One region of the Janibacter alittae genome, then DNA from elsewhere that is predicted to be linked to it. Evidence: riboswitches for the same ligand, from Rfam matches in the RefSeq annotation. Region 1 holds a riboswitch; each other region holds the start of a gene.
What was found. Region 1 has a riboswitch for S-adenosylmethionine ahead of metX (homoserine O-acetyltransferase MetX). Riboswitches for the same ligand answer to the same signal wherever they lie in the genome.
Positions count from the first base shown of each region.

Region 2: linked by a shared signal. The riboswitch ahead of V1351_RS15025 (OsmC family protein) and the one ahead of metX (homoserine O-acetyltransferase MetX) in region 1 are both predicted to bind S-adenosylmethionine.
Region 3: linked by a shared signal. The riboswitch ahead of V1351_RS00125 (OsmC family protein) and the one ahead of metX (homoserine O-acetyltransferase MetX) in region 1 are both predicted to bind S-adenosylmethionine.

Region 1 is NZ_CP144913.1:1,180,474-1,190,844, forward strand. Features, by position in the region: gene hrpA (ATP-dependent RNA helicase HrpA) at 1-3,607, shown strand, start outside; gene V1351_RS05715 (proteasome assembly chaperone family protein) at 3,773-4,687, shown strand; gene V1351_RS05720 (DNA polymerase) at 4,688-6,358, opposite strand; gene V1351_RS05725 (hypothetical protein) at 6,470-7,219, shown strand; gene V1351_RS05730 (YkvA family protein) at 7,259-7,672, shown strand; gene V1351_RS05735 (DUF4192 domain-containing protein) at 7,764-8,903, shown strand; SAM riboswitch class IV at 8,963-9,072, shown strand; gene metX (homoserine O-acetyltransferase MetX) at 9,088-10,230, shown strand; gene V1351_RS05745 (universal stress protein) at 10,343-10,371, shown strand, end outside.
Region 2 is NZ_CP144913.1:3,113,541-3,123,911, forward strand. Features, by position in the region: gene V1351_RS14985 (L-lactate MFS transporter) at 1-726, shown strand, start outside; gene V1351_RS14990 (hypothetical protein) at 745-1,491, opposite strand; gene V1351_RS14995 (PadR family transcriptional regulator) at 1,493-1,849, opposite strand; gene selD (selenide, water dikinase SelD) at 2,038-3,039, opposite strand; gene V1351_RS15005 (endonuclease) at 3,093-3,722, shown strand; tRNA gene V1351_RS15010 (tRNA-Sec) at 3,761-3,856, shown strand; gene selA (L-seryl-tRNA(Sec) selenium transferase) at 3,942-5,306, shown strand; gene V1351_RS15020 (SelB C-terminal domain-containing protein) at 5,303-7,153, shown strand; gene V1351_RS15025 (OsmC family protein) at 7,247-7,732, opposite strand; SAM riboswitch class IV at 7,763-7,877, opposite strand; gene V1351_RS15030 (YczE/YyaS/YitT family protein) at 7,916-8,644, opposite strand; gene V1351_RS15035 (TetR/AcrR family transcriptional regulator) at 8,684-9,337, opposite strand; gene V1351_RS15040 (hypothetical protein) at 9,446-10,171, shown strand; gene ppk2 (polyphosphate kinase 2) at 10,090-10,371, opposite strand, start outside.
Region 3 is NZ_CP144913.1:22,031-32,401, reverse strand. Features, by position in the region: gene V1351_RS00155 (DoxX family protein) at 1-325, shown strand, start outside; gene V1351_RS00150 (globin domain-containing protein) at 362-1,621, opposite strand; gene V1351_RS00145 (aldo/keto reductase) at 1,841-2,686, shown strand; gene V1351_RS00140 (heavy metal translocating P-type ATPase) at 2,807-4,774, opposite strand; gene cmtR (Cd(II)/Pb(II)-sensing metalloregulatory transcriptional regulator CmtR) at 4,771-5,154, opposite strand; gene V1351_RS00130 (sodium:solute symporter family protein) at 5,258-6,964, opposite strand; gene V1351_RS00125 (OsmC family protein) at 6,961-7,449, opposite strand; SAM riboswitch class I at 7,692-7,783, opposite strand; gene V1351_RS00120 (SDR family NAD(P)-dependent oxidoreductase) at 7,923-8,726, opposite strand; gene V1351_RS00115 (hypothetical protein) at 8,942-9,622, opposite strand; gene V1351_RS00110 (ABC transporter ATP-binding protein) at 10,178-10,371, opposite strand, start outside.

The DNA of each region.
Region 1 (10,371 bases):
CCGGTCCGTCGCCGAGCGCATCGCGCACGAGATGCAGGTCGAGCTCGGTGGGCTCATCGGCTACCAGGTGCGCTTCGCCGACCACAGCAGCGACGCGACCGCGGTCAAGGTGATGACCGACGGCATCCTGCTGAACGAGATGCAGCGCGACCGGGAGCTGCGCCGCTACGACACGATCATCATCGACGAGGCGCACGAGCGCTCGCTGAACATCGACTTCATCCTCGGTTACCTCAAGCAGCTGCTGCCGCGCCGACCCGACCTGAAGGTCATCATCACCTCGGCGACGATCGACCCCGAGCGCTTTGCCGCCCACTTCCGCGACGCCGACGGTGAGCCCGCCCCGATCATCGAGGTGTCCGGGCGCACCTACCCGGTCGAGGTCCGCTACCGCCCGCTGGGTGAAGACGATGGTGAGGACGGCGACGGTGATGGTGACATCGACCAGGTCACCGGCATCTGCCGGGCCGTCGAGGAGCTGTGGACGGAGTCAACGAGCACAGCGGATGGCGTCCGAGACATTCTCGTCTTCCTCTCCGGCGAGCGGGAGATCCGTGACGCGCAGGAGGCCCTGACGTCGATGCACCTGCCGGATACCGAGATCGTCCCGCTCTTCGCCCGGCTGTCCGCGGCCGAGCAGCACCGGGTCTTCTCCTCGCACCCCGGGCGCCGGATCGTGCTGGCCACCAATGTCGCCGAGACCTCGCTGACCGTGCCCGGCATCCGCTACGTCATCGACGTCGGCACGGCCCGCATCTCGCGCTACTCCCAGCGCACCAAGGTCCAGCGCCTGCCGATCGAGCGCGTCTCCCGGGCCTCGGCCAACCAGCGCGCCGGCCGCTGCGGGCGCATCGCCGAGGGCATCTGCATCCGCCTGTACTCGCAGGAGGACTTCGAGTCGCGCCCCGAGTTCACCGACCCGGAGATCCTGCGCACCAACCTCGCCAGCGTCATCCTGCAGATGACCTCCCTCGGCCTCGGGGACGTGGCCCGCTTCCCCTTCGTGGAACCACCGGATGCGCGCCAGATCACCGACGGCGTCCGCCTCCTGCAGGAGCTGCAGGCCGTCGACACCGAGCGGACCGCGCCCACGGGGGCGAAGGGGGGCACCCGCGGGCGGCGCGGCGGCGGCCGGCGCCTGACGCCGACCGGCAAGACCCTCGCCCGACTGCCGCTCGATCCGCGCCTGGGACGGATGCTCATCGAGGCCGACCGACTGGGCTGCACCACCGAGGTACTGGTCATCGTCGCCGCGATGTCGATCCAGGACCCACGCGAACGGCCTGTCGACAAGCGTGCGCAGGCCGACCAGCAGCACGCGCGCTTCCGGCAGGAGGGGTCGGACTTCGCCGGCTGGTGGAACCTGTGGACCTACCTGAAGGACCAGCAGAAGGCCTTGTCCGGCAGCGCCTTCCGCCGGATGTGCAAGCGCGAGTACCTGCACTACCTGCGCATCCGCGAATGGCAGGACCTGCACGCCCAGCTCGTGCGCGCCGCCAAGCAGCGCAAGCTCGACACCAGGCAGCGCACCGTCGCCCACGACGCCGAGCCGGACTGGGACACCATCCACCAGGCACTGCTGACCGGCCTGCTCAGCCACGTCGGCCTGCGGGACGAGGAGAAGCGCGACTACCTCGGCGCCCGCGGCGCCCGCTTCTCCATCCAGCCGGGGACGACCAACTTCAAGCGACAACCCCCCTTCGTCATGGCGGGGGAGCTCGTCGAGACCTCGCGGCTGTGGGCCCGCTCGAGCGCCCGGATCGACCCCGTCTGGGCCGAGCGGGCCGGCGCCCACCTGGTCAAGCGGACCTACTCCGAGCCGCGCTGGAGCAAGAAGGCCGCGTCGGTCCTGGCGACCGAGCGGGTGACCCTCTTCGGCGTGCCGCTCGTCGTCGGTCGACCTGTCTCCTACGGCAGGATCGACCCCGTCGTCAGCCGGGAGCTGTTCATCCGACACGCGCTCGTCGAGGGCGACTGGGACGGCCGGCACGACTTCCTCGCAGCCAACCGCACGCTGGTGCGCCGCCTCGAGCAGCTCGAGGAGCGGGCCCGCCGCCGCGACCTGCTCGTCGACGAGGAGGACATCGCCGCGTTCTACGACGAGCGCCTCCCCGCGGAGATCGTCTCCGGCGCGCACTTCGACTCGTGGTGGAAGAAGGCGCGCCACGAGCAGCCCGAGCTGCTCACCCTCACCGAGGAGCTGCTCACCCGCACCGGCGCCGAGGCGGTGAGCACGAGCGACTACCCGAAGCGCTGGCGCAGCGACGGCCTCGAGCTCGCCGTCACCTACCAGTTCGAGCCCGGCCAGGAGGACGACGGCGTCACCGTGCACGTGCCGGTCGCCGTGCTCAACCAGCTGACCCCGGACGGCTTCGACTGGCAGGTGCCGGGCCTGCGCGCCGAGCTCGTGGCGGCTCTGATCAAGTCCCTGCCCAAGGCCACGCGCCGCCACCTCGTGCCCGCCCCCGACCACGCCCGCGCCGCCCTGGCCGAGCTCGACCCGGACGCCGGGACTGCGATCACCGGTCAGCTGTCGAGCGTTCTGGGCCGACGTGCCGGGGTGCGCATCGACGAGGGGGAGTGGGACTGGACGAAGGTCCCGGACCACCTGCGCGTGACCTTCGCCGTCGAGGACCAGCGCCGTCGGCGCCTCGGACGCGGCAAGGACCTCACCGAGCTCGCCGAGCAGATGGCCGGCCACCTGCAGCAGCGGATGTCGCGCGCCGGCGCCTCCATCGAGCGCACCGGCCTGACCGGCTGGGACATCGACGACCTGCCGGAGACCTTCACCACCAGGGCGGGCAAGCACACCGTGGTCGGCTACCCCGCCCTCGTGGACGACGGGGGATCGGTCGCCCTGCGCGTGCTGCCCGACGAGCAGCAGGCCCGTGCCGCGCACCGCGACGGAGTGCGCCGCCTGCTCCTGCTGAACACCAGCCCACCCTGGAAGCGCGTCCTCGCCCGCCTGACCAATGCGCAGAAGCTCGCTCTCGCGGACAATCCGCACGGCTCCGTCCCCACGCTCCTCGAGGACGCGCTCGCCGCCGCCGTCGACGACATCGTCGCCCAGCACGTCGACGGGCCGGTGCGCACCAACGCCGCCTTCGAGGAGGCGTTGGCCGCCACCCGCACGCACGTCGCCCAGCGGGTGCTGACGATCGTCGCCGAGGTCGAGCCGGTGCTCGCCCAGCGAAGCGAGGTGCTGCGGCTGCTGGACCGGATGCAGGCCCCGACGCTGACGGCGACCGTGGCCGATGCCCGCGCCCAGCTCGACGGGCTGGTGCGACCCGACTTCATCGCCGACACCGGCGTGGCGAGGCTGCCCGACCTGCGCCGCTACCTGCGCGGGATCCTCGTCCGCCTGGAGCGGGCCGCGGAGAACCCGCGTCGTGACGCCGGCCACCGGGAGGCGATCGACTCCGTGGAGTCCGCCTACGCCGACCTGCTCGAGGCGTTGACCCCCCTTCGTCGTCGGGCGCAGGACGTCGTCGACATCGGCTGGATGATCGAGGAGCTGCGCGTCTCCCTCTTCGCCCAGTCCCTGGGGACCGCCTACTCGGTCTCCGCGAAACGCGTGCGCGCCGCCATCGCCGCGGTCCCCACCTGATACGAACTGCTGCAGGCTCGAGTTCGTATTGCCAGCCGCAGCACGAGGTGCTGCTGACTCAACGAAGTGCTGCCAGCAGCACTTCGTCGGGGCTCCGCGGATGGAATGGCTCCACCGGCGCGGATGTTGACACAATGGATGAAGAACCGACAAGGAGGACCTGACGTGGCCGAGCGCCTCTACCGTTACGAGGTCGACACCGATCCCGCTTCCCTCGAGCCGGGGCCGATGATCGTCGCCTTCGACGGCTTCTTCGACGCCGGGATGGCCCAGCGCCTCCTCGTCGACCACCTCCTCGAGGTGAGCGAGCCGACCGTCGTCGCATCCTTCGACGTGGACTCCCTCGTGGACTACCGCAGTCGGCGGCCGGTGGTGACCTTCGACGCCAACCGGTACACCGACTACAACGACCCGGCGCTGGTGCTGTACCGCCTGGACGACCGGGACGGGCAGAGCTACTACATCCTCACCGGTCCGGAGCCGGACTACCGGTGGGAGGCGATGATCCGCGCGGTCACCACGCTCATGGACGAAGTCGGAATCACCCTGGCGGTGCACGCCCACGGCATCCCCATGGCGGTGCCGCACACCCGGCCGGTCGGCATGACGGTCCACGGCAGCGACGAGCGCCTCATCGGCGAGCACAAGCCGGTCTTCGGCACCGTCCAGGTCCCGGCGAGCCTGGCCGCCCTGCTCGAGCTGCGGCTGGGGGAGTCCGGCCGCGATGCCGTCGGTTTCAGCCTGCACGTGCCGCACTACCTCGCCCAGTCGACCTTCCACGACGCGGCACTGACCGCGCTCAACGCGATCGTCGACGTCACCGGCCTCAACCTGGCCAACGACGCACTCGCGGAGGCCGCCCGCGAGGGTCGGCTGCAGATCGAGCGTGAGGTCGAGGAGAACGACGAGGTCCGCGAGGCCGTCCAGGCGCTCGAGCGCCAGTACGACGTGCACCTGCGCGGGCTCGAGCGGCCCAGCCTGCTCGCCGGCGAGGGGCAGGACCTGCCCTCCGCGGACCAACTCGGCGCGGAGTTCGAGGACTTCCTGCGCACCCGGGACGACTCCTCCGACTCCCAGTAGCTACGTCGCCTCGGACCACCGCCGCACGAGCGAGGTGTCGGCGACGAAGCGCACCTGCTCGCCGCCCAGCCAGCGCCGTGCCGCGTCGGTGAGCGCTTGGTCGACCGCTGCCGCGGCCTGCTCGGCGTGCTCCTGCGGGACGTGGACGAGCAGCTCGTCGTGCAGGCACAGCACGATCCGGGAGGGAAGGGGGCGCACCGCCACCCGCACGGTCGCCGCCCAGGCCTTGAACAGCTCGGCCGCCGACCCCTGGATCACGGCGTTGCGCGCGAATCGGCCGCGTGCAGCGGAGACGGCTTCGCCCCCGTCATGCTCGTTGCCACCACCGCCGGGATGGTCCGTGCGCACGAGACGCCCGCCGAAGGTCACCACCGGCTCCCCGCGCCGGCCGGCCTCCTGCGCCCGCTGCAGGTGCGCCATCGCCACCGGGTACTCCCGCTCGAGCCCGCGCAGCGCCTCCGCGGCCGGGCCGGAGCGCTGGCCGTACATTGCCGCGAGCACGGCGATCTTCGCGATCGAGCGCTCCACCCCCAGCTGCGCGGCGACAGGGGAGTAGAGGTCGTCCTCGCGGGTCGCCGCGGCAAAGGCCGGGTCGCCCGAGACCGCCGCCAGCACCCGCGGCTCGACCTGCCCGAGGTCGGCGCGCACGAAGACCCAGCCGTCATCGGCGGCGACCGCCGACCGCAGCTCGGCGGGCAGGTTGTGCAGCCCGGCCTGCGCGGTCATCCGGCCGGCCGCGCCGTCGCAGGCCGCCCACCGGCCGCGCAACCGGTCATCGCTGCCGACGTGCTCGCGCAGCCACCGCCAGCCGTAGGTGGTCGCGATCCGTTCCTTCTTGCGCCACTCGAGCAGCGCCGGGACCACCGGGTGGGCGCTCACCTGGGCCTCGAGGACCCACTTGCGGGTCGAGGGCACGTCGACGCCGGCGCGGGCGAGCATCGTCTTGACCTGGGCCGGGTTGCGCAGGTCGACGTGACCCGTGCCCGGCAGCGCAGCGAGGACCGGTGCGTCGCGCACCTGCCGGGACGCGAGCTCCTCGGCGACGTCGTGCGGCTCGGGGCCGGCAGCCGCGGTGACCAGTCGGCGCGCAGCCTCCCGGTCGATGGGCAGGCCGGCGGCCTCCAGCTCGACACACAGGACCGCGGCAGCAGACTCGGCGCATGCCGTGGCGACCGCACGAGGACCGGTGGCGGACCTGGCTTCGTGCTGGTGGCGAGCGACCTGCCGGGCCGCGTCCGCGAAGGCGGCACACCGCTGCGGTGTCGTCAACCACGCGCCGGAGACCGCGTCCGCGCGCAGGTGCCCGTCCGGACGGATCAGGTCCTCCGGGGGCAGCTCGTCGGGGAGCAGGTCGAAGAGGTCCCCGGTGGGTGCACTGGGCACCCCCTGCGGGTCCAGGCCGTGCGCGGCGGCCCAGGCCACCTCGGGCCCGGCCGCCCATCCACCATGGATGAGGCGGTGCCCCTCCGCGACGTCCCACGTGCGGTCCAGACGCGCGCCGGTGCGGATGGCCGGCGCGACCGCGTCGGCCGACCACGTCACCCACCGGATGGTGGGATCGAGCGCTGCCACGAGCGATGCGAGGTCGGTCGTGGGCACCGCAGGGGAGTGCGGAGGCAGCACAGCGCCGACGCCGTCCACACCGATGACGACGGCCCCGAGATCCTCCACAGCAGCGAGGCTACCGGCGTGATGTGACACTCCTTCCCGCGCACGGTCGCTGCAGCTGCTGCATGGCAGGATCGACGGTGACACACCGCCCGCACCACCAAAGGACGTCACATGGGCTTCACCGACACGCTCGGCCTCGGGCGGAGCAAGGGCAAGCATGGCTCCCGGGACAGCCGCCCGGCCCTCGAGCAGGCCCGCGACCCGCAGGAGCAGGCCGGTGCCAACGGCGCGGTCGTCCATCTCGTGCAGCAGCTGCTCGACGTCGGCATCGAGGGATGCGGTCGCTTCGACTCGGCCGTCGCGGTCGGTGACGCCGCCCTGCTGAAGTCCGGCGGCAACGCCGAGCGGGCCATCGACCGGATCGTCGCCGACCACATCAAGCTCGCCGGTGCCAGCGGTTTCATCACCAATCTCGGCGGCTTCGCCACGATGGTCGTCGCGCTCCCGGCCAACGTCTTCGGCTTCTACGTCCTCGCCACGCGCATGGCCGCGGCCGTCGCCCACGTGCGCGGCCATGACCTGGCCCGCGGCGAGGTGCGCTCGGCCGCCCTGCTCAGCCTCGTCGGCGCCGACGCGCAGGACCTGCTGGCCAAGGCCGGGATGGCCGTCCCGAGCGGCCGCCTGGCCGGCTTCGCGTCGCAGCAGCTGTCCGGCCCGGCGCTGATGATGGTCAACAAGGCCGTCGGCTTCCGCATCCTCAGCCGGACGGGCAGGGGGGTCTTCGCCCGGTTCGGCAAGGCCGTGCCGCTCGTCGGCGGTGCCGTCGGTGCGGGGATGGACGTGTGGCTGCTCAAGCAGCTCGCCGACCACGTGCGTGAGGAGTTCCCGCCCGCCGACGAGGGACGCGCCGTGACCGGCTGAGGAGTAGCCTGCTGGTGTCCGCCACCCGGAGGTGACCCGATGCCCGTCGGCCCCAGCACGTACCGAGCTGCCCGCCTCGCCCACGCCCTGCGCGAGGCATCCGCGACCCCGGGAGCCCCGAGCCTGTGGGCGCGGATGCGCGCCGTCCCACGGATGGTCCGGGCCGTGCGGTCGGGGCAGTACACCGGCCTGACCTCGACGCGGCTGATGATGCTGCTCGCCGGGATCGGGTACGTCGTCTCGCCGATCGACCTCGTCCCCGAGGGCCTCCTGCTCGTGGTCGGCCTCGTCGACGACGTCCTCGTCATCGGGTGGGTTGCCACCGTGCTCCTGCGCGAGACGGAGGACTTCATCGTCTGGGAGCGGGACGCCGCCGCGTGGGCGGCACAGCACGGCCGGGATCACGCCGACCGTGGGGCGCGGACGGTGCCCTCCTACGTCGTCCCGGACTGACCGGCTCCACAGCCGGAGCGACCGCCGGCGCTCATCCACAGGCGGCGAAGGGGGCCTGCCCCCGGCTGGTGCTCCGCGGCAGATTCGGGGCATGACAACGACAGTTCGCCCCCGTGACCCTGCCGAGCTCGCCGTGCTGCTCCCGTACCAACTCGGTTACCACCCCGGACCCTCGGTCGTCGTGACCGTCCTGCACGACAAGCGGCTGGGGCTCGTCCAGCGCCATGACCTACACACCGACCCTGACGAGTGCCGTGACGCTGCCCGGCAGGCGATGGCGATCGTCGCCCGCGAGGCGGCGACCGCGGTGATCGTCATCGCCCACGAGGACGGTGTCGGGGACTCGGACCCCTTGTCGGAGGCCATGCTCGAGGCCGCTGTGGCAGAAGGACTCCACGTCCACGAGCGGGTCGTGGTGCGTGACGGCCGGTGGTACTCGCCCGACTGCCGGCAGAGCTGCTGCCCCGAGGGCGGGCAGCCCCTCCCGCGGCCGGAGGACGTGCCGGCGATCGCGGCCTTCGTCCACGCCGGTGTCGCGCCCCTGCCCAGCCGCGAGGCGATCGTCGCGGGAGTGCTGCCCGAGCGGGACGAGGAGCGGGCCCGCTCCGTCAGCCTGCGCCTTGCCTCGCTCGGGTACACCGGCAGCACGCAGATTTTCGGTGGTGGGCCGACCCGTCCCCCGGTGCACTGGCTGGACCGGGGCGAGGACGTCCTCGCGTGGTGGACCCTGCTTCTCGACCCGCGTCCGGACGCCATGGCCGTCGAGCTGTTCGGTGACGAGGCGCTGGCGTGGCTGGCGGCCTCGCTCCACGACGTGATCTGGCGGGACGCCCTCATGGGCATCCTGTGCCCGGGAGCGATGCCGATGGCCGAGAGCGTGGGTCCGGAGACCGACGCCGCGATGCTCGCCGCGCGGTGGTGCCCGTGGCTCACCGACGACGACGGGCCGGACGCCTCGCCCCAGCAGTGGCACGAGGAGGTGCTCGCCGTGCGCTCACGTCTGATCGAGCTGACCCGACTGCTGCCGTCGGGGGCGACGCCGCCGGTCCTGACCCTGGTCGCCCACCTCGCCTGGTGGGTGGGGGACGGGACGATCGCCGGCATCTGCCTGCAGCGGGCGCTCGAGATCGACCCGGACCACCGCCTCGCCGAACTGATGCTGCGTCTGCTCTCCGCAGGGGTGCGGCCCTGGGACCGACCCGGCGGCCCGGTCGCGGGGGAGGCCGCCTGAGGGTCCGGTGTGCGGACCCCACTCGATCCTCGTCGCCTCAATGGCTATGGTTGGGGACAGGTCATGAGTGCCAGCGTCAAGCCCCGGCTTGCTGGCCGGCAACCCTCCTCGCGACGGGGTGCCCCGGGTGATGACCAGGCTGCACCGTGGGGGTGTGGCAAGGCGAGCCCCGGGAGTCCTCGACATGAGCGTGACCACCAGGCCCCCGACGTCCTCGGGTTCCTGGCGAGACGGAGACCACCCCGGCCGCCGGAAGTTCGTCACCATCGGTGACCTCGACCTCGAGTCCGGCGACCGGTTGCCCGATGTGGTCCTCGCCTACGAGACGTGGGGTCGACTCAACGAGGCCCGCGACAACGCGATCCTCGTCGAGCACGCCCTCACCGGAGACAGCCACGTCGTCGGGCCGGCCGGTCCCGGCCACCCGACGGCCGGCTGGTGGCCCGACCTCATCGGCTCCGGTGCGCCACTGGACACCGACGAGCTCTTCGTGGTCGCGATCAATGTCCTCGGTGGGTGCCAGGGCAGCACCGGCCCCGGCGCCCCGGCCGCCGACGGTCGGGCGTGGGGGAGCCGATTCCCCCGGGTGAGCATCCGCGACCAGGTCAGCGCCGAGGCGAGACTGGCCGACGAGCTGGGTATCCGGACGTGGCACACCGTCATCGGTGGGTCCATGGGCGGCATGCGCACCCTCGAGTGGGTCGCGAGCTATCCCGACCGCGTCGCCACCGCGGTGGCACTGGCGACGAGCGGCTACGCGACGGCCGAGCAGATCGGCTGGAGCCAGGCGCAGATCCTCGCGATCCGCAACGACCCGTGGTTCGCGGGCGGCGACTACTACGACCAGCCGCAGGGGCCCGAGGTCGGCCTGGGCATCGCCCGGCGCATCGCGCACATCACCTACCGCAGCGAGCCCGAGCTGCACCAGCGCTTCGACCGCGACGTGCGGGACGAGCCCGCCGGGGACAACGGTCGACCGCGCTACGCCGTCGAGAGCTACCTCGACCACCACGGCGGCAAGCTCGCCGGTCGCTTCGACGCCAACTCCTACGCCGTGCTGTCCGAGGCGATGAACTCCCACGACCTCGCCCGCGGACGCGAGGATCTGCGCGAGGCCCTCGCCCCCTTCGCCGGCCGTCTGATCGTGGCCCCGGTCGACTCCGACCGGCTCTACCCGCCGCGCCTGTCCGAGGAACTCGCCGAGGCCAAGCCGGGCGCCGAGCTGGTGACGATCACCTCCGTGGTGGGCCATGACGGGTTCCTCACGGAGGTGGACCAGGTTGCCGACCTGCTGCGGTCCGTCGTGGTCGCGCCAGGCAGGCGCTGACCCCACGCAACCGATCGTCGCCACGCCATTGCCCGCGTGAGACAGGTCACGCAGTGGCGGTGTAGCGTTCGGCCAAGATCTCCCATCAGCGAGTTGTCCCGAGGAGCAGAAGATGATCGTCGTCGGATACGTGTCGACCAA
Region 2 (10,371 bases), 1.4 Mb from region 1:
CTCGGCGGCGCCTACCTCGTCTTCGGGCTCATCGGCGCCTCGGTCTTCAAGAACCCGCCGGCGGACTACGTCCCGCCCGGTGTGGCCAAGGCCCACGAGGAGCACGACGCGGAGAAGGAGGAGCGGGCCACGCAGGCCGCCCGCAACTTCACCCAGCAGGAGGCACTGAGCACCCCGCAGTGGTACCTGCTCACCCTCATCCTCACGGTCTCGGTCACGGCAGGCATCTCCCTGATCTCCGTCGCCGCCGACGCGGCGACGGACGTCGCCGGCTTCAGCGTCGCGGCCGCCGCGACCCTCGTCGGGGTCATGGGCCTGTTCAACGGTGCCGGCCGGATCCTGTGGGCTGCGGTCTCGGACAAGATCGGCCGCAGGTCCGCCTTCATCGGCATCCTGGGCTTGCAGGGACTGGCGCTCCTGGCCATCCCGCACATCGGCAACGCGGTGATCTTCTACATCCTCGCCGCGATCATCTACACCTGCTACGGCGGCGCCTTCGGTACCCTCCCGGCCACCGCCGGTGACTTCTTCGGCGTCAAGTACTCCGGCGGCATCTACGGACTGATGCTCATCGGGTGGTCCATCGGTGGGATCATCGGCCCGCTGCTCATCTCCTGGCTGATCGGCGCCGACGGGCGCTACACGCTGGGCTTCACCGTCATGGGCATCATCGCGCTGGTCGGCGTCATCCTCCCGATCATCGCGCGGCCACCGAAACACGCCTGAGCTCTCCCTGCCCCTCGGTCATGCGGTGAGCGCGTGCAGGAGCCAGACGTGGCTGAGGAGGAGCACCGTCATCAGCGGCATGGCGACGACGGCCAGGAGCCGGCCACGCCGGCCATCACTCGGCCCCTCCCCCGGCGCGGTGATCTCACTCGCGTCGTCGCTCAGGTCGTACCAGGTCACCGCCGTGCCGACCACGAGCAGGAGGACACCGGCGACACCCAGCGGCACAGGGGGCACGGTGAAGAGTGGATCCGAGAGCAGGATGACGATCCCGACGAGGACCCCGATGACGAGCGCGGGGAGCAGCAGGGCCAGGCGGGGGTGCTCGACAATCACCCGGAGCGTCTTGGGGACGAAGAGGGCCCCCACCAGCGCCAGGACCGCTGCCAGGCCCATCAGTTCGCCGGTGGTGACGCCGACGGGTCCGCCGGCCAACCCGCCGGCGAAGGCTCCCGCCGTACCGAGCATCCCGAGCAGCCCCAGGACGTTTCCACCGATGGTCGCGGGGCCGACGCTCCCCCCGCGACCGGCCGCCCCGGTGGCCGCAGCGATCTCCCGCGCGTAGACCTTCGCCTCGCCGAAGGCCTGCACCGCGGGCTCGCCCGACTCGGCCACATGGGTCTCGACGGTCATCAACTCGTCCCCGATCTGGTCGCCGGGGACGGAGAGCAGTCGCAGCTCGACGATGAAGTCGTCGCGCCATGCCTTCTCGACACTCGGGGCGATACGGCCCGGATCGGCGAAGATGCTCCGGTTCTGCTTCATGTCAGTTCCTCCCTGCTGCCGACCCGAGCGCACCGTCGGTGAGCCCCCGGGTGGTCGTCGTGAAGGCAGCCCAGCGGGCGGCCTGGTCGTGTGCGTACTCACGGCCGGCTGCCGTGAGCGCGAAGTACTTGCGGCCGGGGCCACCCTCGCCCGGCCGCCACTCGACCTCGACGTGGCCGGCCTCCTCGAGGCGTCCGAGAAGGGGGTAGAGGGTCCCGCCCTTGACCGCCCCCAAGCCCGCCCCGGAGAGTCGTCGGGTGATCGCGTAGCCGTAGCTGGGGCCGTCGAGCAGCACCCGCAGCACACACACGTCGAGCACGCCCCGTAGCCACTCGCTGGGCCAGTCGTGCTCGTTCATGACTAGATGGTAGGCCTAACTAGTCAGCCACGGCAACTAGTGAGCGGGTCAGGCTGCGTTGGGGATGACCACGACACCCTGGGGTGGCCGGGAAACCCGGTCATGACCGCGACATGGCCCGGTCATGACCGGAGTCTCCGGACACTCCAGATCATCCCGGACCGGAGGGCCGACCCGGTCGACCGCGCTCACATCACCTGCACGAGCGCACCGCCGGGCAGCGATCCGGCAGCGACGGTCTCGCCGACGACCGGGGCGCCGGGGACCTCGCCGACGACGAGCAGCCCACCGGAGGTCTGGGCGTCGGCGAGCAGGATGAGCTCCTCCTGCGTGATGCCCTCGGCGGACAGGTGCGGACGCACCCAGTCGAGGTTGCGGCGGGACCCACCGGGGACGTATCCGGCGGCGAGCGCCTCGCGGGCCCCGGTGACGTATGGCACCGCAGCCGCGTCGATCCGCGCGGCCACCCCCGACGCCCGAGCCATCTTGTACAGGTGCCCGAGCAGCCCGAAGCCGGTCACGTCCGTGGCCGCGCGGGCCCCGCCATCGAGCGCCGCTCGGGCGGCCTCCCGGTTGAGGGCGACCATCGAGGCGATGGCCTCCTCGCTGCGCTCCCCCGTCGCCTTGTGCCGGTTGTTGAGCACACCGACGCCCAGCGGCTTGGTCAGGCTGATCGGCAGACCGGCCTCGGCGGCGTCGTTGCGCATCATCCGGCCGGGGTCGGCCGTGCCGGTGACCGCCATGCCGTAGATCGGCTCTGGGGCGTCGATGCTGTGCCCGCCGAGCACGGGGCAGCCGGCCTCGGTGGCCACGTCGAGGCCGCCACGCAGCACCTCGCGCAGGCGGTCGGTCGAGATCAGCTCGCGGGGCCAGGCGACGAGGTTGATCGCCATGATCGGCTCGCCACCCATGGCGTAGATGTCGGAGAGGGCATTGGCCGCCGCGATACGGCCCCAGTCGTAGGGGTCGTCGACGACGGGGGTGAAGAAGTCCGACGTCGACAGCACCGCCTGCCCGTCCCGGATGCGCACGACGCCCGCATCGTCACCGTCGTCGAGCCCGACCAGCACGTCCGCGCCGGGCGGCGCCGGGACCTGCAGACCGGCCACGACCTGCTCGAGCTCCTCCGCGGGGATCTTGCAGGCGCACCCACCACCACGGGCGTACTGGGTGAGGCGAACGGGCTCCATGTCTGGAGGTTAGGCCACGGCATGGCCCGAACGAACCCGGGTACGACGCACGCATGAGCCACCGGGACACCGTCGATCGCCTGCTGCGCGAGCACGGCACCACCTACGCGGACGAGGCCGGGATCCGACTGCGGGACACGCCGGCTCCGCTCTTCCAGCTGCTCTGCCTGACCCAGCTCTTCGCGGCGCCCATCGGCGCCTCCGTCGCCGTGGCCACGATGCGCGAGCTGCTCGGGGCCGGGTGGACCACCCCGCAGCACCTTCTCGACTCGACGTGGCGGGAGCGGGTGGACGCGCTCGGTCGCGGGGGCTATCGCCGGTACGACGAGAGCACGGCGACGTACCTGGCGCAGATGGCCCAGCTGCTGCAGGAGCGGTGGCGCGGCGATCTGCGCCGGCTGCACGAGACGGCCGAGGACGAAGGGAGCCTGCGTTCCCTTCTCGAGGAGTTCCCCCGCGTCGGCCCGACCGGGTCGGGGATCTTCTGCCGTGAGGTCCAGGCGGTCTGGCCCGACCTGCGACCGCAGGTCGACGGCCGGGTGCGCCGGGGAGCCCGAGCGGTCGGCCTGCCCACCGACCCGGAGAACCTCGCCGCGCTCGTCGACGGTGACGACCTGGCCCGGTTGACCGCCGCGCTGGTCCGCGTCGACCTCGACGGCGGGCACGATGCCGTTCGGGCCTGAAGGCGCACGCCCACCAGTGAGGTCCTATGGTTGGCCGTGGAGGCGTCTGGGTTCCTGGTGGTCCCCCCGGTCTTCAACACCGGTGAGGCCGAGCATCTCGGTCTGGCGGGTTCGATTCCCGTCCGTCTCCGCCACACACTGCCCGTGTCACGACGGGTGCGCTCGGGTGACACCCTGTTGTGACACGGGAAGGGCCAGCCCCGACGAAGGGAGCACGAGGTGACCACGATCGACCCTCGTCGGGCGATACCCCGCACGGACGCGCTCCTGGCCGAGCCCCCCTTCGTCGCCGCCGCCGCGACCCTGGGTCGCGCCACGGTGCGCACCGCCGTCAACCGCGCCCAGGACCGCGCCCGGCGTGGGGAGATCCCCCCGGGCGACGTGGCCGCCACGGCCCTCGCCGGCCTCCCGAAGCGCGCCTCGTCCCTCACTGCCGTCCTCAACGCGACCGGCGTCGTCATCCACACCAACATCGGACGAGCACCCTTGTCTCCCAGTGCCGTCGAGGCCGTCGTCGATGCCGCCGGTCACGTGGACGTGGAGATGGACCTGACCTCCGGAGCCCGCGGTCGACGTGGTGCCGGAGCACTCGCCGCCCTGCGGGAGGCGGTGCCCGACGCCGGCGACGCGCTCGTGGTCAACAACGGCGCCGCCGCCCTGGTCCTCGCGACGACCGCGCTGGCCGCCGGCGCGGAGGTCATCGTCTCCCGCGGGGAGATGATCGAGATCGGGGACGGTTTCCGGCTGCCGGACCTCATCACCTCGACCGGCGCCCGACTGCGCGAGGTCGGCACGACCAACCGCACCCACGTGCGCGACTACCTGGAGGCGATCAGCCCCGACACCGGGTGCATCCTCAAGGCCCACCCGAGCAACTTCCGGGTCGACGGCTTCACCACGGCGGTGGGGTACGAGGAACTGCGCGGCGCCGTGCGTCCCGACGGTTCCCCCGTCCCGCTCGTCGCCGACATCGGGTCCGGCCTGCTCGCGCCCGACCCGCTGCTCCCGGACGAGCCGGACGCGAGCACCGCTCTGCGGCACGGGGCGACGATCGTCACCGCCAGCGGTGACAAGCTCCTCGGCGGGCCCCAGGCGGGCCTGGCCCTCGGTGCTGCCGAGATCGTCGAGACCCTGCGCCGCCACCCGCTCGCCCGGGCCCTGCGCATCGACAAGCTGACGATCGCCGCGCTCGAGGCGACCCTGCGGGGGCCGACCCCGCCGGCGACGAGGGCGCTGCACGCGAGCGCCGTCGAGCTGAGACCCAGGACGCAGGCGCTGGCCGCCGCGCTGGGGCGGGGTGTCGTCGCGGTCGAGGGTCGCGTCGGAGGAGGCGGCGCCCCGGGAGTGCCCCTGCCGGGATGGGCCGTCGAGGTGCCCGTCGAGGTCGTCGAGCGCCTGCGGACGCCGCCCGCCGGCACGCCGGCCGTCCTCGCCAGGGTCGACGACGGACGCGGTCTGATCGACCTGCGCTGCATCCCCGCCGACCGCGACGCCGACGTCGGGGCAGCGGTGCGAGCCGCCCTCGGTGATGTGCCCGACGTCCCCGGCGACGGGGCCGGGAGCGGAGAAGGGCTCCCTTCGTGAGGCGGGTGCTGGCCACGGCCGGGCACGTCGACCACGGCAAGTCCACCCTCGTGCGGGCACTCACCGGGCGCGACCCGGACCGGCTCGTCCAGGAGCGCAAGCGCGGCCTGACCATCGAGCTCGGCTACGCGTGGACGACTCTGCCGGGCGGGACCGAGGTGGCCTTCGTCGACGTGCCGGGGCACCAGCGGTTCGTCGGGACGATGCTCTCGGGGCTCGGTCCGGCACCGACGGTGGTCTTCGTCGTCGCCGCGGACCAGGGGTGGCAGGAGCAGAGCAGGGAGCACCTCGCGGCGGTGCAGGCTCTCGGGATCACCGACGGGCTGCTCGTGCTCACCCGGTGCGACCTCGCCGAGGCCGGCCGGCGGGCGCGGGTGCGCTCGCAGGCCTCGCGTCGCCTCGCGGCTGCCGGGCTCGACGTGCCGGCCTACGAGGTCTCGGCCGTGACCGGTGACGGTCTGGACGCGGTGCGCAGCGGACTGGACGCGCTCGTCACCCGGATGCCACCGCCCGACCCCGACGCGCCGGTGCGGTTGTGGGGCGACCGCTCCTTCACGATCTCCGGGGCGGGCACCGTGGTCACCGGCACCCTCGGCGCGGGCACCCTGCACAGCGGTGACCGGCTGACCCTCCTCGACCACGGCACCACCCGCGAGGTGACCGTGCGCGGACTGCACAGCCAGGACAGCGCGCGCGACGAGGTCGGCCCGGTCTCCCGGGTCGCGGTCAACCTGCGCCGCACCGACGACGTCTCCCGCTCGGTCGCGCTGCTGACGCCGGGAGCCTTCCCGCTCGCCCGTGTCGTGGACGTCGCGCTGGTCCCCGTCGACGGGGACGAAGGGGGCTCCCCCGGCGACGGAGGCGCGTCACCCGAGGTGGCGACGCTGCACGTCGGGTCCGCGGACGTGAGCGTCCACGTACGCCCGCTCGGCACGGGCGCTGCACGCCTGACCGCTGACGCGGACCTGCCCTGGCGCGTGGGAGACCGTGCGATCCTGCGTGATCCCGGTAGCCGACGACTGTGGTCGGTGCGGGTGCTGGACGTCGACCCGCTGCCCTTGCACCGTCGCGGGGCCGCCGCCGCCCGGGGTGATGCCCTCGTCACCGCGGCGAGCGACCACTCGCTCGCCGACGTGCGCGTTCGCACGCGCAGCGCTGAGCACTCCGCGCTCCTGGAGCAGCTCGGGACCGGGTCACCCACCGACGCCGTCGCGGTGGGTCGGTGGTGGGTCGACAGCACGGCCCTGTCGACCTGGCGCGAGCGGCTCGTCGACCACATCACCGAGCACCACCGCCGGCAGCCGCTGAGTGCGGGAATCACCGTGGCCGAGGCGGCCCGAGCACTGAGGTTGCCGGTCCACCTGCGCACGCGGGACCACGGCGGCAACCTGCCGCACGAGATCCACCCCCCTGCGGGGGACCTCGTGCGTCACCTGGTCACGATCGCCGGACTGTCGATCACCGACGGTCGCGTCCATGCCCCCCGCGCCGCCGGCCTCGGCGAGGCCGAGGCCGGCATCCGGGCCGTGGAGGAGAAGCTGCGGCAGACCCCCTTCGTCACCCCGGAGCGCCGTGAGCTGGCCGACCTCGGGCTGGGAACCACCCAGCTCGCCGCGGCCGAGCGGTTGGGGCGGATCCTGCGGTTGCCCGACGACGTCGTGCTGCTGCCCGACGGGCCGGCACGCGCGATGCGGGTGCTGGCCGGACTGGAGCAGCCCTTCACGCTCAGCGCCGCACGGCAGGCCCTCGGGACCACCCGGCGCGTCGCGGTACCGCTCATGGAGCACCTCGACTCCCGCGGGTGGACCCGACGGGTCGACGGCAGTCTGCGCGAGGTCGTGCGCTGACCCTGCGACGTGCTGGCGTCGTGTGGCCAGCAGCGCGTGCTGCTAGCCACACGAGGTGCGGCTGGCTCCCCTGCCGGGACGGAGCCGGGTCGCTCAGACGGGGGCCAGCTCGAGCGTCGTGCGCACGGGGACACCGTTGGTGAGGTTGTCCGCGACGGGGCAGTGCGTGGCCACGGCCTCCTCGAGACGGCGGTAGGACGCGTCGCTCTCCGGGCCGGTCAGGGTGACGGCCAGGTCAATGCCCTGGAAGCCGGCGCGGACCCCCTCGCCGGTGCCGAAGAAGCCGTTCAGGTCGATGTCGCCGGTGAGTGCCACATCGACGCCGTCGAGCGTGAGGCCCAACTTCTCCGCCCACACCTGGTAGGTGATGACGGTGCACGAGGCGAGCGCGGCCAGGAGGTGCTCGACCGGGTTGGCGCCCAGGTCGGTCCCGCCGAGCCCGGCCGGCTCGTCGATGGTGAAGGTGTGCTGTCGCGCCGAGAGGGTGACCTCGGTGGCGGTGCCGCGCTTCAGGGCGCCGGTGACCGAGGTGGTCAGGCGGTTCGGGCTGATTGCGGTGTCGTCGATCGTCTGGCTCATGGCATGACTCTTTCGTCCAGGGCTCTGGTGAACCCGCGCTTGACGCGGCCGGTCGGCACGCGTCCAGGTCCTCACCCGGGGCACCCCACCGAGGGTGGAGGGTTGCCGCCCAGCCAGCCGGGGCTTCGCGCTGGGACTCATGACCAAGACATAACCTCACATAGGTGAAGACATAATGTCCAGTTATGTTTCGGTGGGTCCGCCATCCGGACGCGGCACCCGCAGGTCGACGGTGAAGAGCGGGAGGAAGAGCTGCGCGAGCGGACCGATCGCGACCGCGTAGAGCACCGTGCCGATGCCGACGACGCCGCCGAGGAACCAGCCGACGACCACGACGCTGACCTCGATACCGGTGCGCACCACCCGCAGCGAACCACCGGTGACCCGCGCGAGGCCGGTCATCAGGCCGTCACGCGGGCCGGGGCCGAACTGCGAGCCGATGTACATGCCGGTGGCGATGCCGTTGAGGACCACCCCGCCCAGGAGGAGCGCGACCCGCCAGCCGAGATCCTCCGGCGGCTCCAGGACGGACAGCACGATGTCGGCGGAGGGCCCGATGAGCAGGGCATTGCCGATCGTGCCGATGCCCGGCTTCTGGCGCAGCGGGATCCATCCGAGGAGGACCAGCAGGGAGACCCCGATGACGATCGTGCCGAAGCTCAGTGGGACGTGCTTCGAGACTCCGACGTGCAGCACATCCCACGGGATCTGCCCGAGCGTGGCGCGGATGACCATCGCCATCGACGCCCCGTAGAGGAAGAGCCCGACGAGCAGCAGCGGGAGCCGCAGGGCCAGCCGTCCGGCACGCAGCTGCGCGAGCGGGCCGATGTCGGCGAGCTCTTGGCGACGACGGGGTGCACGGGCGGTGCGCGGTGAGGGCTCGGGAGTGGACACGGCCACAGTCTGCGCCATCGGTCGACCGCGCGGCACCTGCGGCCGCACGGAGCATGCTCACCCCACGCGGACGAGAGCGAGGGTGTCGACCTGCCGATGGAGGAGCGCCGCGTAGAGGTGGTCAGCGGGATCGACCGTCCCGACGAAGTGGCCGGCGAGCTCCAGGGAGACGAAACCGACGAGCGCCGCCAGCTCGGCGAGCACGGCGGCCGCGCCGCTGCCGGTGGCGCCACCGACGTCCGCGAGCCCGACCACCTGGCGGACCAACCCTCGATGGGAGAAGGAGGCGACCTCGGCCCCCTTCGCCGCCTGGAGGAAGTGGACTGCCACGGCCTCGGCGGCCGGGACGGTCTCCGCAGGAGCGACGTAGCCCGGGATCGGGGTGCCGTAGACCAGCTGGAACTCGTGCGGGTTGGCGACGGCCCAGCCACGAAAGGCGTGGCCGAGAGCCTTCCAACGCCTGTCGGGTCGTCGCGCCCGCACCTCGCCCAGGGCCGCGGCCAGCCCGTAGTAGCTCTCGACGATCATCGCGGTGAGCAGCGCCTCCCGCGTGGGGAAGTACCGGTAGACGGCCGAGGAGACCATGCCGACCTCGCGCGCGACCGCACGCATGGACAGGCCTCCTCCACCGCGTGATGCGATCTCCGCGCGTGCTGCCGCGAGGATCGCCGCCCTGGTGCGCTCTCGCGACTGCTCCCTGACTCCGCCCATGCACCGATGATGACACAACCGAGAGCACTGCTCTTGCCAGGAGTCGCACCGTCATCCATACTCCACAAATACGAGAGCACCGCTCTCTCACATGAAGGGACGACGACGATGCGACCGACGACCACCCGACACCTCGCCATGCCGGCCGCAGCATCCGGCCTGCTCATGGCCGCCTACCTGTTGCTGCGCCCCTACGGCGACGGTGGTTCGGCGACGACACCGCAGGCTGCCGCGGCCTTCGCCAGCTCGTGGTGGGTCGTCGCCCACCTCGCCGGAGCGCTGTCCCTGGTGCAGCTGGCCCGCGTCGGCCTGCGGATCAACGACCTGCTGTCGACCACCACGACCCGGCTAGCCCGCTGGAGCGGTCTGGCCGGAGCGGTCCTGGTCCTGCCCTACTTCGGTGCAGAGACCTTTGCCCTGCACGCCATCGGCCGACTCGGGCCATCCGATCCACAGGCGCTGTCGCTCGTCGACCAGGTACGCAACCACCCCGCCGCGCTGACCAGCTTCGGGCTCGGGCTGGCGCTGCTCGCGGTGTCCGCCCTGGCCACGGCACTGGCATGGCACGGTGCCGTGCGGGCCGGTCGGTGGACCGGCCCCACCTGGGCCGGGTGGCCCCTCGCGCTGACCGCGGCGCTCGTCCTGCCGCAGTTCTACCTGCCACCGACGGGACGGATGGCCTTCGGCCTGGTCTACGCGGCCGCCGCCCTGCTCCTGGCGGTCAGTGCGTGGCGGGCGCCGACGACCCGGGCTCAGTCACCGACGACCTTCTTTCCTCGCGCGACGACCTGCGCGTCCGGGGCGAAGACGATCGAGGGGTCCTTGCCCTCGTAGTCGAACTGGTTGAGGAAGAAGCGCATCGCGTTGATCCGGCCACGCTTCTTGTCGTTGGACTTGATGACCATCCACGGGGCGCGCTTGGTGTCGGTCCGCTCGAACATCGCCTCCTTGGCCCCGGTGTAGGCGTCCCACTTGTCGAGGCTCTCCAGGTCGATGGGCGAGAGCTTCCACCGACGCACCGGGTCGATCTGCCG
Region 3 (10,371 bases), 1.2 Mb from region 1:
GCCGCCGTGGGTGCCGCTGGAGGCGGACACCGTCGTCCTCGCCTCGGGAGTGGTCGAGATCGCCTTCGGGGTGGCCCTGGTCGTGACCTGGCGGCAGCCGTACCGGGCTGTCGTGGGGCTGGCCGCCGCGGTCCTCTTCGTCGCGGTCCTGCCGGGCAACATCGCGCAGCTGACCGAGCACCGGGACGCCTTCGGCCTCGACACCGACCGAGGACGGGTCGTCCGGCTGTTCTTCCAGCCGGTCCTGGTCGTCTGGGCGCTGTGGGCCACTGATGCGATCGGCCAGTGGCGAAGGGGGGCGCTGCCCGGCCACCGCGGGCGGTGACCGCGGCGCCGGGTGGGCACCCCCCTTCGCTCGTGCTCAGGCGGTCGCCGGCTGCGGCAGGGCGTGCGGCACCCAGGTGTCCGGGCCGAAGACCTCGTAGTGCACGTGCGACTCGGGCACGCCGCGCTCGGCGAGGCGTTCGCGCACGACCGCCATGAAGGGCAGCGGACCGCAGAGGTACACCTGCGCGTCGGGATCGATGTCCGCGGCGTCGAGGTCGATCAGACCGCGCCGGACGGTCTCGGTGGCCGGCCGCGCGCCGAGGTCCTCGTACCAGTGGTGCAGCCGGCCGCCCTCGAGCCGGTCGACGAGCTCCGCCAGTTCCTGCCGGTGCGGGTGCCGGGCCGGTGAACGGTCGGCGTGCAGGACCGTGACGGCCCGGTCGCTCTCCGTCCGCACGAGATGGTGCAGCATGCCGATGACCGGGGTGCACCCGATACCGGCGGAGACGAGCAGCAGCGGGTCGCGGCCGTCCTCGAGGACGAGATCGCCGAAGGGGAGGGAGCAGCGGATCGAGTCGCCCTCGAAGAGGTTGTCGTGCAGGAAGTTCGACACCTCGCCGGCGGGCACCGCAACACCGTCCCCCTCGGTCTCCGGGACGGCCTTGACCGTGAAGCCCCAGGTCGTGCGCCGGGGCGCACGGGTCAGGCTGTACTGGCGGATCTGCTGTGCGCCGTCGGGCAGGGTGACCTGTACGGAGACGTACTGCCCCGGGCGGGCCTGCGCCAGCTCGCCACCATCGCGACGACCGACCCGGAAGGAGACGGTGTCGGGGGACTCCTGGCGCCGCTCGACGACGACGAGGTCCTGCCAGACCTCCTGCGGGGAGACCCCGAAGCCGGCGTACAGGCCCTTCTCGATCCGGATGAGCGCGTGCGCCATGTCCCAGTAGACCTCGTCCCAGGCAGCGACGACCTCCGGGGTGGCGGCATCGCCGAGGACCTCGCCGATGGCCTCGAAGAGGTGCCGGTGCACGATCGGGTACTGGTCCGGGGCGATCCCCAGTGACGCGTGCTTGTGCGCGATCCGGGCCAGCAGGGAGTCCACGTCCGCCCTCTCCTGGCTGACCAGGAGCGTCGCGTAGGCCACGATCGCCCCGGCGAGCGCGCGCTGCTGGTCCCCCTGGGCCTGATTGCCCCGGTTGAACAGGTCGCGCTCCAGCTCGGGATGGGCGGCGAACATCCGTCGGTAGAAGATCGGGGTGATCTCGCCGATCGTCGAGCCGATCACCGGCAGGGTCGCGCGCACGGTTGCAGCAGCGGTCTCGGACAGCACCAGTACCTCCTGTCGGGACACGCCACGCACGTGTCTCCGGCTCCCTCCGCCCGGCCACCTCCCCTGTGGAGCGGCCGTCCCGGCGTCGGGTGGCCAGTCTCGCGCCGACCATCCTTAAACACCAAATCACTCGTGTTTAATGCTGGAGGGTCACCTGCCGCCGGTGCAAGGCGGGCGCACCACCCGACCGGTCGTCACGATGGCGGAATAGGACCCGCACCGCTCGACGCTGACGTGGCAATGACTGTTCCGACGCTGAAGCTCAACGACGACACCACCATCCCGCAGCTCGGCTTCGGGGTCTTCCAGATCCCGCCCGAGGACACCAAGGAGGCGGTGCTGACGGCCTTCGAGGCCGGCTACCGGCACATCGACACCGCCCAGATGTACGGCAACGAGAAGGGCGTGGGCGAGGCGATCGCCGAGTCCGGACTGGCCCGCGAGGACCTGTACATCACCACCAAGCTGAACAACAACAACCACCTGCCCGAGGACGCCAAGCGCTCGTTGCGCGAGTCGCTGGAGCTGCTCGGGCTGGACCATGTCGACCTCTTCCTCATCCACTGGCCGTTGCCGCAGGTCCACGACGGGGACTACGTCTCCACCTGGCGCGCGCTGCTCGAGATGCGGGAGGCCGGGCTGGCCACCTCGGTGGGGGTCTCGAACTTCCAGCCGGACCACCTGGACCGGATCGTCTCCGAGACGGGTGAGGTCCCGGCGGTCAACCAGATCGAGGTGCACCCGTACTTCACCAATGACGTCGCCCGCGAGGCCACCCGGCGACACGGTGCGCAGGTCGAGTCATGGTCCCCGATCGCGCAGGGCGCCGTCCTGGACGACCCGGTCCTGGTGGGCATCGCCGGAGACGTCGAGCGCACGCCCGCCCAGGTGGTGCTGCGCTGGCAGCTGCAGCGGGGCGACATCATCTTCCCCAAGTCGGTGACTCCCGGCCGCATCCAGGCCAACTTCGCCATCTTCGACTTCGAGCTGACCGACGAGCAGATGACCGCGGTCAGCAACCTGGACAAGGGCGAGGACGGGCGCCGGGGCCCGAACCCGGACGAGATGAACGTCGTGCCCGACTGACCCGACGCGTTCGCCGATACGAGCAAACCCTCGCCGTGGAGTGTCCACGGCGAGGGTTTCCTCGACCACCCGGTGGTGATGCCATGGCGAGGACCGCCACGATCACGGCGACGAGCGCTCTCAGACGCGTGCTCGCCCGGTGCCGACCGTCGAGAGGTGCTGGCGCGGGCCGTCCTCGTCCCCACGCCGGGACTGGCCTTGGGCGCGGACCGCGCGCAGACCGTTCCCGATGACGACGACCTCGGCGACCTCGTGGATCAGGACGACTGCCGCCAGCCCCAGTACCCCGAACAGGGCCAGCGGGAAGAGGATCGCGATCAGCGCCACCGAGAGAAGGACGTTCTGGGTCATGATGGCCCGCCCTTGGCGGGCATGAGCAAGGGCCTGGGGAAGCAGCCGCAGGTCGCGCCCGGTGAAGGCGACGTCCGCGGACTCGACCGCCGCGGCGGAGCCACCGGCACCCATGGCGATGCCCACGGTTGCGGAAGCCAACGCGGGAGCATCGTTGATGCCGTCGCCGATCATCGCCGTCGGGCTGCTGGCCATCGCGCGTCGGACGTGATCGGCCTTGTCCCGGGGAAGGCTCTCGGCGCGGACGTCGCGGATGCCGGCCTGCGCCGCCAAGGCGTGCGCGGCGCGGGTGTTGTCGCCCGTCAACATCACGGTGGACATCCCCTGGTGGTGCAGGGTAGCGATCGCCTCGGCTGCCTCGGGGCGCAGCTCGTCGCGGATACCGATCAGGCCGCAGGTCCGGTCGTCGACCTCGACGACCACGAGGCTCATCCCCTGGTCGGCCATCGCCTCGGCCTGCTCGGTCAGGCCACCCGGGCTGATCCAGCCGGGGCTGCCCACGCGCACCCGACGCCCGGCCACCGTTCCGGTCAATCCGTGGCCGGCGTGCTCCTGGACATCGTCGGCCTCCGGCCGGTCGGGTGAGGCGGCGACCACGGCCGCCGCCAAGGGGTGGCTGCTCGCGGCCTCGAGTGCGGCCGCCAGGGCCGAGATCTCGGTGTCGGTGTGGCCGGGGGCCGCGTGGACGGCCACCACCTCGGGATCGTTGCGGGTGAGGGTGCCGGTCTTGTCGAAGGCGACCGTGCGGATCGTGCCGAGCTGCTCGAAGGCCGCTCCGGAGGTGATGATCACCCCGAACCTGCTGGCGGAGCCGATCGCCGAGATCACCGTGACCGGGACCGCGATCGCCAACGCGCAGGGAGAGGCTGCGACCAGCACGACCAGGGCACGCTCCACCCAGGTCTGCGGGTCGCCCACGACGAAGCCGAAGGCGGCAACGAGCGCGGCAGCGAGCAGCACCAGGGGCACCAGTGGTCGGGCGATCCGATCGGCCAACCGGGCGCGCTCGCCCTTGTCCGCATGCGCCTGCTCGACCAGCTCGACCATCCGCGTCAGGGAGTTGTCGCGGCCATCGGCGACCGCCGTGATGCGCAGCGTGCCCGAGGTGTTGACCGACCCGGCCGCCACCGTGTCACCGGGAGAGACCTCGACCGGGATCGACTCGCCGGTGATCGCCGACGTGTCCAGCCACGAGTGCCCGACCGTGACGACACCATCCGTGCTGACGCGGTCGCCGGCCCCGACGACGAGGACGTCGTCGCGGCGGACCTGCTCGGCCGGGATCCGCTCTTCACCTGCCGGTCGTGACACGACCGTGGTCTCGGGGATCAGGCTGAGCAGCGCGCGCAAGCCGTGCCGTGCGCGGTCCATCGCGCGGTCCTCGAGCGTCTCGGCGATCGAGAACAGGAAGGCCAGCGCGGCGGCCTCGCCCACGTGCCCCAGCAGCACCGCGCCCGTGCCGGCGATCGTCATGAGCAGGCCGACGCCCAGGCGGCCGCCCCCCGATCCGCCGACCAGACGGCGCACCGCGCTCGGGGCGAAGGTCCACGCACCTGCGGCCAGACCGACCGCGTGGGCAACCGTGGCCAGGCTGCCGGCGCCGGCCCGGCCCAGCAGCAGGCCCGTCACCCAGAGCACCCCTGCCGTCGCCGGCAGGAGCAGTGCGCGGTCACGCCACCACGGCGCGAGCTCCTCGGTCACGACCTCGTCGCCACCGCCACAGCACGCATCGCTCATCGCATGACCTGCGCATCCGGCAGGGCAGTGGAGGTGCTGCCACAGCACAGCGGCAGATCGCAGTCCTCGTCCGTGCAGGGGTTCCCGTCCTCGACCGCCAGGACCACCTCCAGCAGCGACTCCAGGGCCCGCGTCAGGTGTACGTCGGCGATCTCGTAGCGGGTGCGACGCCCTTCCGGTGCGGCCACGACGATCCCGCAACCACGCAGGCAGGCCAGATGGTTGGAGACGTTGGGTCGACTCAGATCGAGATCACGAGCCAGCTGGGCCGGGTAGCCCGCCTCGTGCAGCAGCATCAGCAGGATCCGAGCTCGGGACGGGTCCGCCATCGCCCGACCCAGCCGGTTGATCACGTCGAGGCGTGAGGCACTGTTCAGCATGTGCTGACCATACAACCCGGGCCACCCCCGCCGCGGCATGCCGCCGTCCGGGTCTTCGCCCGGACGGCGACATCGTCGAGGACACGCGCCAATGCCCACCACCTCATGGGCCTGCCGGGACACCGCCTGACACCGGCCGGGCTCGGCCCACGGCCTCCTCGTCGTCGCCGGGGTGACGACCGGGGCCACTACCCGGGTGCGAGTCCGCTGGGAGGCTGGTGGTGGGACGCGGGGTGATCAGCTGGAAGGCCGCTGCGGATGCCAGGGCCACGGTGGCGAACCCGGTCAGTCCACCCAGGCCGTGAGCCTGGAGCCAGTCCCAGGCGATCAGCGTGATCAGGCCCACCGCCACCGCGGCCGTCACCGTGCCGAGTCCGCGGAGGTGGCGGCGTTCACCGACCAGGGGCAGGGCCCACTCGCCCCGGGACTCCAGCAGCGTGACCACCACCATGACGAGGAGGTTGACGCTCATCCCCACCCACACCGGATGGACCCCGAGATGGAACTGGTCGGGCTGCCACCCACCGAGCTGGTACCAGGCCAGCCCGGTGCCGAAGCCGACGATCATCGCCGCGACCACGGCGCGTCGCGTGGCCAGCGGCCAGAAGAGTGCGGCGAGGACCGGGGCGAGGGTGGCACCGTTGCGCAGCGTCCATGCCAACACGTTCCACCAGGCCGACTGCTCGGCACGCAGGAAGCCGAAAGCGATCATCAGAGCGGTGAGCAGGACCAGCGACCAGCGGGTATAGCGCACCATGTCCTCCTCGGTCGCCCCGGGCCGAAGGGCCCGGCCGACGTCCCGGCCCAGGCTGGTGGCTCCGGAGAACTGGCACGGCCCGCCCCAGCCCAGGGCACAGGCCCAGATGCCGAGGAAGAACACCGCCGCCAGCGGGGCGGGCAGCACCTGAGCGATGTAGAGCGGCACCCCGACGAGACCGAGCGCCTCGCCGGGCACCACGAGGGCTGCCGCCAGACCGCACACCACCCCCAGCAGGATGAAGGGCACCCCGAAGCCGACGGCATACACCAGACCGCGGCGACCCGCCTCGGGCGTGCGGCAGGACAGGGCCATCTGCAGCGCCGCCTGGGCGAGGATGACGTTGACCACGAAGGTTCCGAACCACGCGACCACCAGCGGCAGTCCGACCCCTGACCAGTCGAGCATCTCCGGGCGCGATGCTGCCAGCTCCCTCAGCCCGCCCACTCCGGGATCGATCAGGAACGCGGTGGCGCCCAGGGCGAGCATCAGGGTGAAGACCACGCAGTTGGCCGTCTGGGTGAACGCGATGGACCACATGCCGCCGGACCACAGGTAGAACAGGAGAAGCAGCGCCGTGCCCACGATCGCCACCTGGATCGACAGACCGGTGAAGGCGTGCAGCGCCGAGGCGAAGGCGATCGCGGTGGCGACCGACCACATCGGAAAGGTGAACGCGGTGATGGCTCCCCCCACGCCCAGCGCGAGCCGACCGAAGCGTTCGCCGATGAGGCCCGAGATGGTCACGACCATCCGCTCGCGCAGGGGCACGACGAGCAGCCCCGCGATGAGCAGGATCTGTACCGACTCCGCGACGCCGTACCAGAGGGCGGACACACCGGTGTGGTAGCTCAGCTCCAGGATGGCGATGAACGACGAGCCCGAGAACAGGCCGGTGATGCAGAAGGCGACCGTGATCGGCCGGAACCGCCGACCTCCGGCGAAGAAGTCCCGACCGGCCGACTCGCGGCGCTTGGCGACGCGTCCGGCACCGACGAGGAAGAGGGTGTAGGTGAGGGCCAAGCCGATCGTCCACGCACCGACGGTGGTCATCGCGGGCCCCCCGTCACCGACCAGTCGAGGGTGACCGGCACACCGGCGTCCTTGACCAGGTTGAACGCGGGGCAGCGGCGTTCGACCTCACGTTGCAGTGCGGGGAGTGCGGAGGGGTCGGACAGGCCGAAGCGGGCCCGCACCACCACCTCCCGGAAGTGGGGGCTGACATCCGCGGTCCCGAGGAAGCCGCGGGTGTCCATGGTCGCCTGGGTATCGATCTCCAGTGCGGTGAGCCCGAGTTCCTGCTCGGCGGCGACGGTTTCGGCCACCACGGCCAGACACCCCCCGAGGGCCGCCACCACGTACTCCATGGGGCTCGGGGAGCTGTCGTCGCCACCGACCGGGACGGGCTCGGCGGTCTCGAAGGCAGCGAACTTGCGTACCTGGTGACGGGCGCGCATCGCCCCCTCCCAGATGCTGCGGGCGCGAACCCGCTTCAGCTGGGCCGGCGTGGACTGCGTGGTGGAGGGGGACGAGGACATGGGTGTGGGCACGGTGAACTCCAAGGACGTCGTGGCGCCAGAGGGATCCCTTGGCACCGACAAGGAAGGGGGGTGAGCGCGGTGGACGCTCGGGGGAGGAGGGCGCGGCGAAGGGTCAGCCGCGCTCAGTGCGCATTCGACAGCGGTCGGCCGTCACCCGGCACAGGTCGATGTGCCGGCGGGCGACGAGCAGGCTGGCGTGGTCCGCAACGGCACGCCATGACGGTGCACAGAACATCGATCCTCCATCGGTCCCGGCGGTAGCACCCGCACCCGATGTGGGGGGTTGCTGCAGCGTCGTCGAGCCAGGTCTCTCGGCTGCTCTGGATAGGCGGGACCAACGTAGCATCTCCGTGGCCGCGTGTCCGACCACCTGACTGAACGTGGACCCACCCCCGGGAGCGACCTCAGACCACGGCAACCGAACAGCACCGCGCAGAGCCCGCAGGCGTCGCCCGACGGCCTCTTCGCGGTCAGGTCCCCTTCGCGTCCGTCGGACGGCGAATCTCGGCGATCGGGTGGTGGCTGGTCATGCCACCATCGACAACAAGCACCTGACCGGTGATGTACCGCGACTCGGACGAGGCGAGGAAGAGCATCGTGTGCGCCACATCTACCGGGTCACCGATGAACGGTAGAGCGTTGTGGGTGCGGATCCCCTCGATCATCTCGGCTGGCAGGTTGTTGGCCAAGGCCGGCGTCATCACTGCGCCGGGAGCAATCGCGTTGCAACGAATGTTCTGGTGGCCGTACTGGGTGGCGACATACTGCGTCAGCCGGATCACTGCGGCCTTGGCGGTCCCGTAGGCGATCTGGACGAAGTCGCCGTTCAACCCTCCGACCGACGCCGTGTTGATGATCGATCCTCCACCAGCCCGCGCCAGGTGTGGAATGGCCAGCCGACAGCCGACGATCGCACTGCGGACGTTGAGCCGCATTACCCGATCGAACTCATCCATGTCCAAGCCCACCACGTCCACGTCACGTGCGGGGTTGCTCCCACCGACGTGATTGCACATGACATCGAGTCGCCCGAAACGGCAGACGGCAGCATCGATCAGCCCTGCCAGGGAGTCCTCCTCCATGGCGTCGACGGCCACTCCCATGGCGCTGCCTCCGGCATCGGTGATCTCAGCTGCCGCGTTGACTGCGTCCTCCTCACGCAAGTCGCCAAGCACGACGGCTGCGCCCTCGGCCGCGAAGAGGTCCGCTGCGGCGCGGCCGATTCCGCTTGCTGCGCCGGTGATCACCGCAACCTGTCCATCTAGTCGGCCCATGTCAGGTCCTTCCCCTGGTCGACCTACCGGACTGTCTAGCAGGCTGATGGCGTTGGAGCTGGCTCCAGACGCATGCTTGCACTCTACGATCAGTCGGCTTCCCGGTCCTGTTCAGCGCTTCGCAACACCTGTCGAGCACTGGCACCCCGACAACGGCCCGGGGATCGTTGACGGAACTGGCCACGTGAGGGTGCAATCCGCAATCGCACGTGCTTCTACCTTCGGGAGAGCACCTCGTTGCTGAGCAGGATCACGAACTGGTGATCGTCTGTGAGGACGTTGAGGTATCCGGGGTCGACACTGAGAACGTACCCGGTGATGGTTCCGCCAGTGGTCTCGATCTGTTCCTGCGGGACCCAGGGTGTCTGGACGAACGCTGCGATCAGGAGCGTGGCCAGCCCCGTCATCAATCCCACCCGCGCCAGGACCGTCGAGACCGACCGGCGCAACCGGTTGCGCGGAGGCAGACGACGGATCAGGAAGAATGTCATGAAGACGGCGAACGTCGACAGCGGAAGCCACCACAGGTTGTAACTCGTGGTCAGCGCCCCGAGCACGAGAAGGCCGAGGACAGCGAGCATCGTAATGCCCTGCCGATGCTCGCCGGTCCCCCACACCGAGGACGCGATCAACGGCGGCAGCACGCAGATCAGCAGGATGGCCGTCAGCAGGTAGCTGGCCATGAGCGATCCGAACACCAACGCCAGCCCATCGTCCAGCCCGAGGGTGGTACTGACGAGGAACGCGGTCTCCCACTCGTAGTCGGACACGGCGAAGACACGCAGCAGCAGGAAGGCGAAACCCCACGCAGCCACGTGGGCTGCACCGACGCCCACCCGATCCCTCGCGCCGGAGTCCGACGACCTCGCGTTCTGCTCGGAAACGCTGGCTGTCATGAGACGACGTTACGCCAGGGGGCTGACCAAGGCGCCGGACCGACGACGGGCTGCCCCAGCCGTCGGGCGTCAACCCACACGGTGACGCCCCAGTCGTGTTGCCGCTGCTACTCGTCCTGGCCGCGCGCAGATACGCAGAGGTCCGTCCATCGCCCCCTGGGATCGGTCAGATGCCGATTCGAGTGGGCAACAAGGGCTGTGCGCGCATCCGCGCTCGTCTGCCTTGTCATCGGCGTGTGTCCGGTTGCCCGAAGCCGTGTCCGGCGCGTGTTGAGGGAGCCCTGTCGGGGCGGGCCCTGGACGTCGAGACATCCATCCCCTCGATCGTGGCGTCGAAGCGCTTTCCGGGGTCCGGACGGGACACGTCCGCGGCGAGCTCGTCCTACGCGTAGGAGTTCACGACCCGACTCTCCTACCGCCAGCGTTCCCCGGGGACCGAGGCGAAATCGGGGGCGGTGTTCGGTGCAGCAGCAGTGCCGCACGGGCGCACCCGACTTCTGCCTCCATCGGTGGACTCCCGGTGGTAGTGCGCGTGGGAGGCGCCGGGCGTGCGGATCAGTAGTAGACGGCCAGGCGTCCGTTGGGTCCGTCGATGACCTGGACGTCGGTGTCGAAGACGGCGGTGAGGACGTCGTCGGTCATGATCTCCTCGGGCGGGCCGAATGCCACGACCTCGCCGTCCTTGACCGCGCAGATGTGGCTGGCGTAGTGGCTGGCGAAGTTGATGTCGTGGATGACGATGATGATCG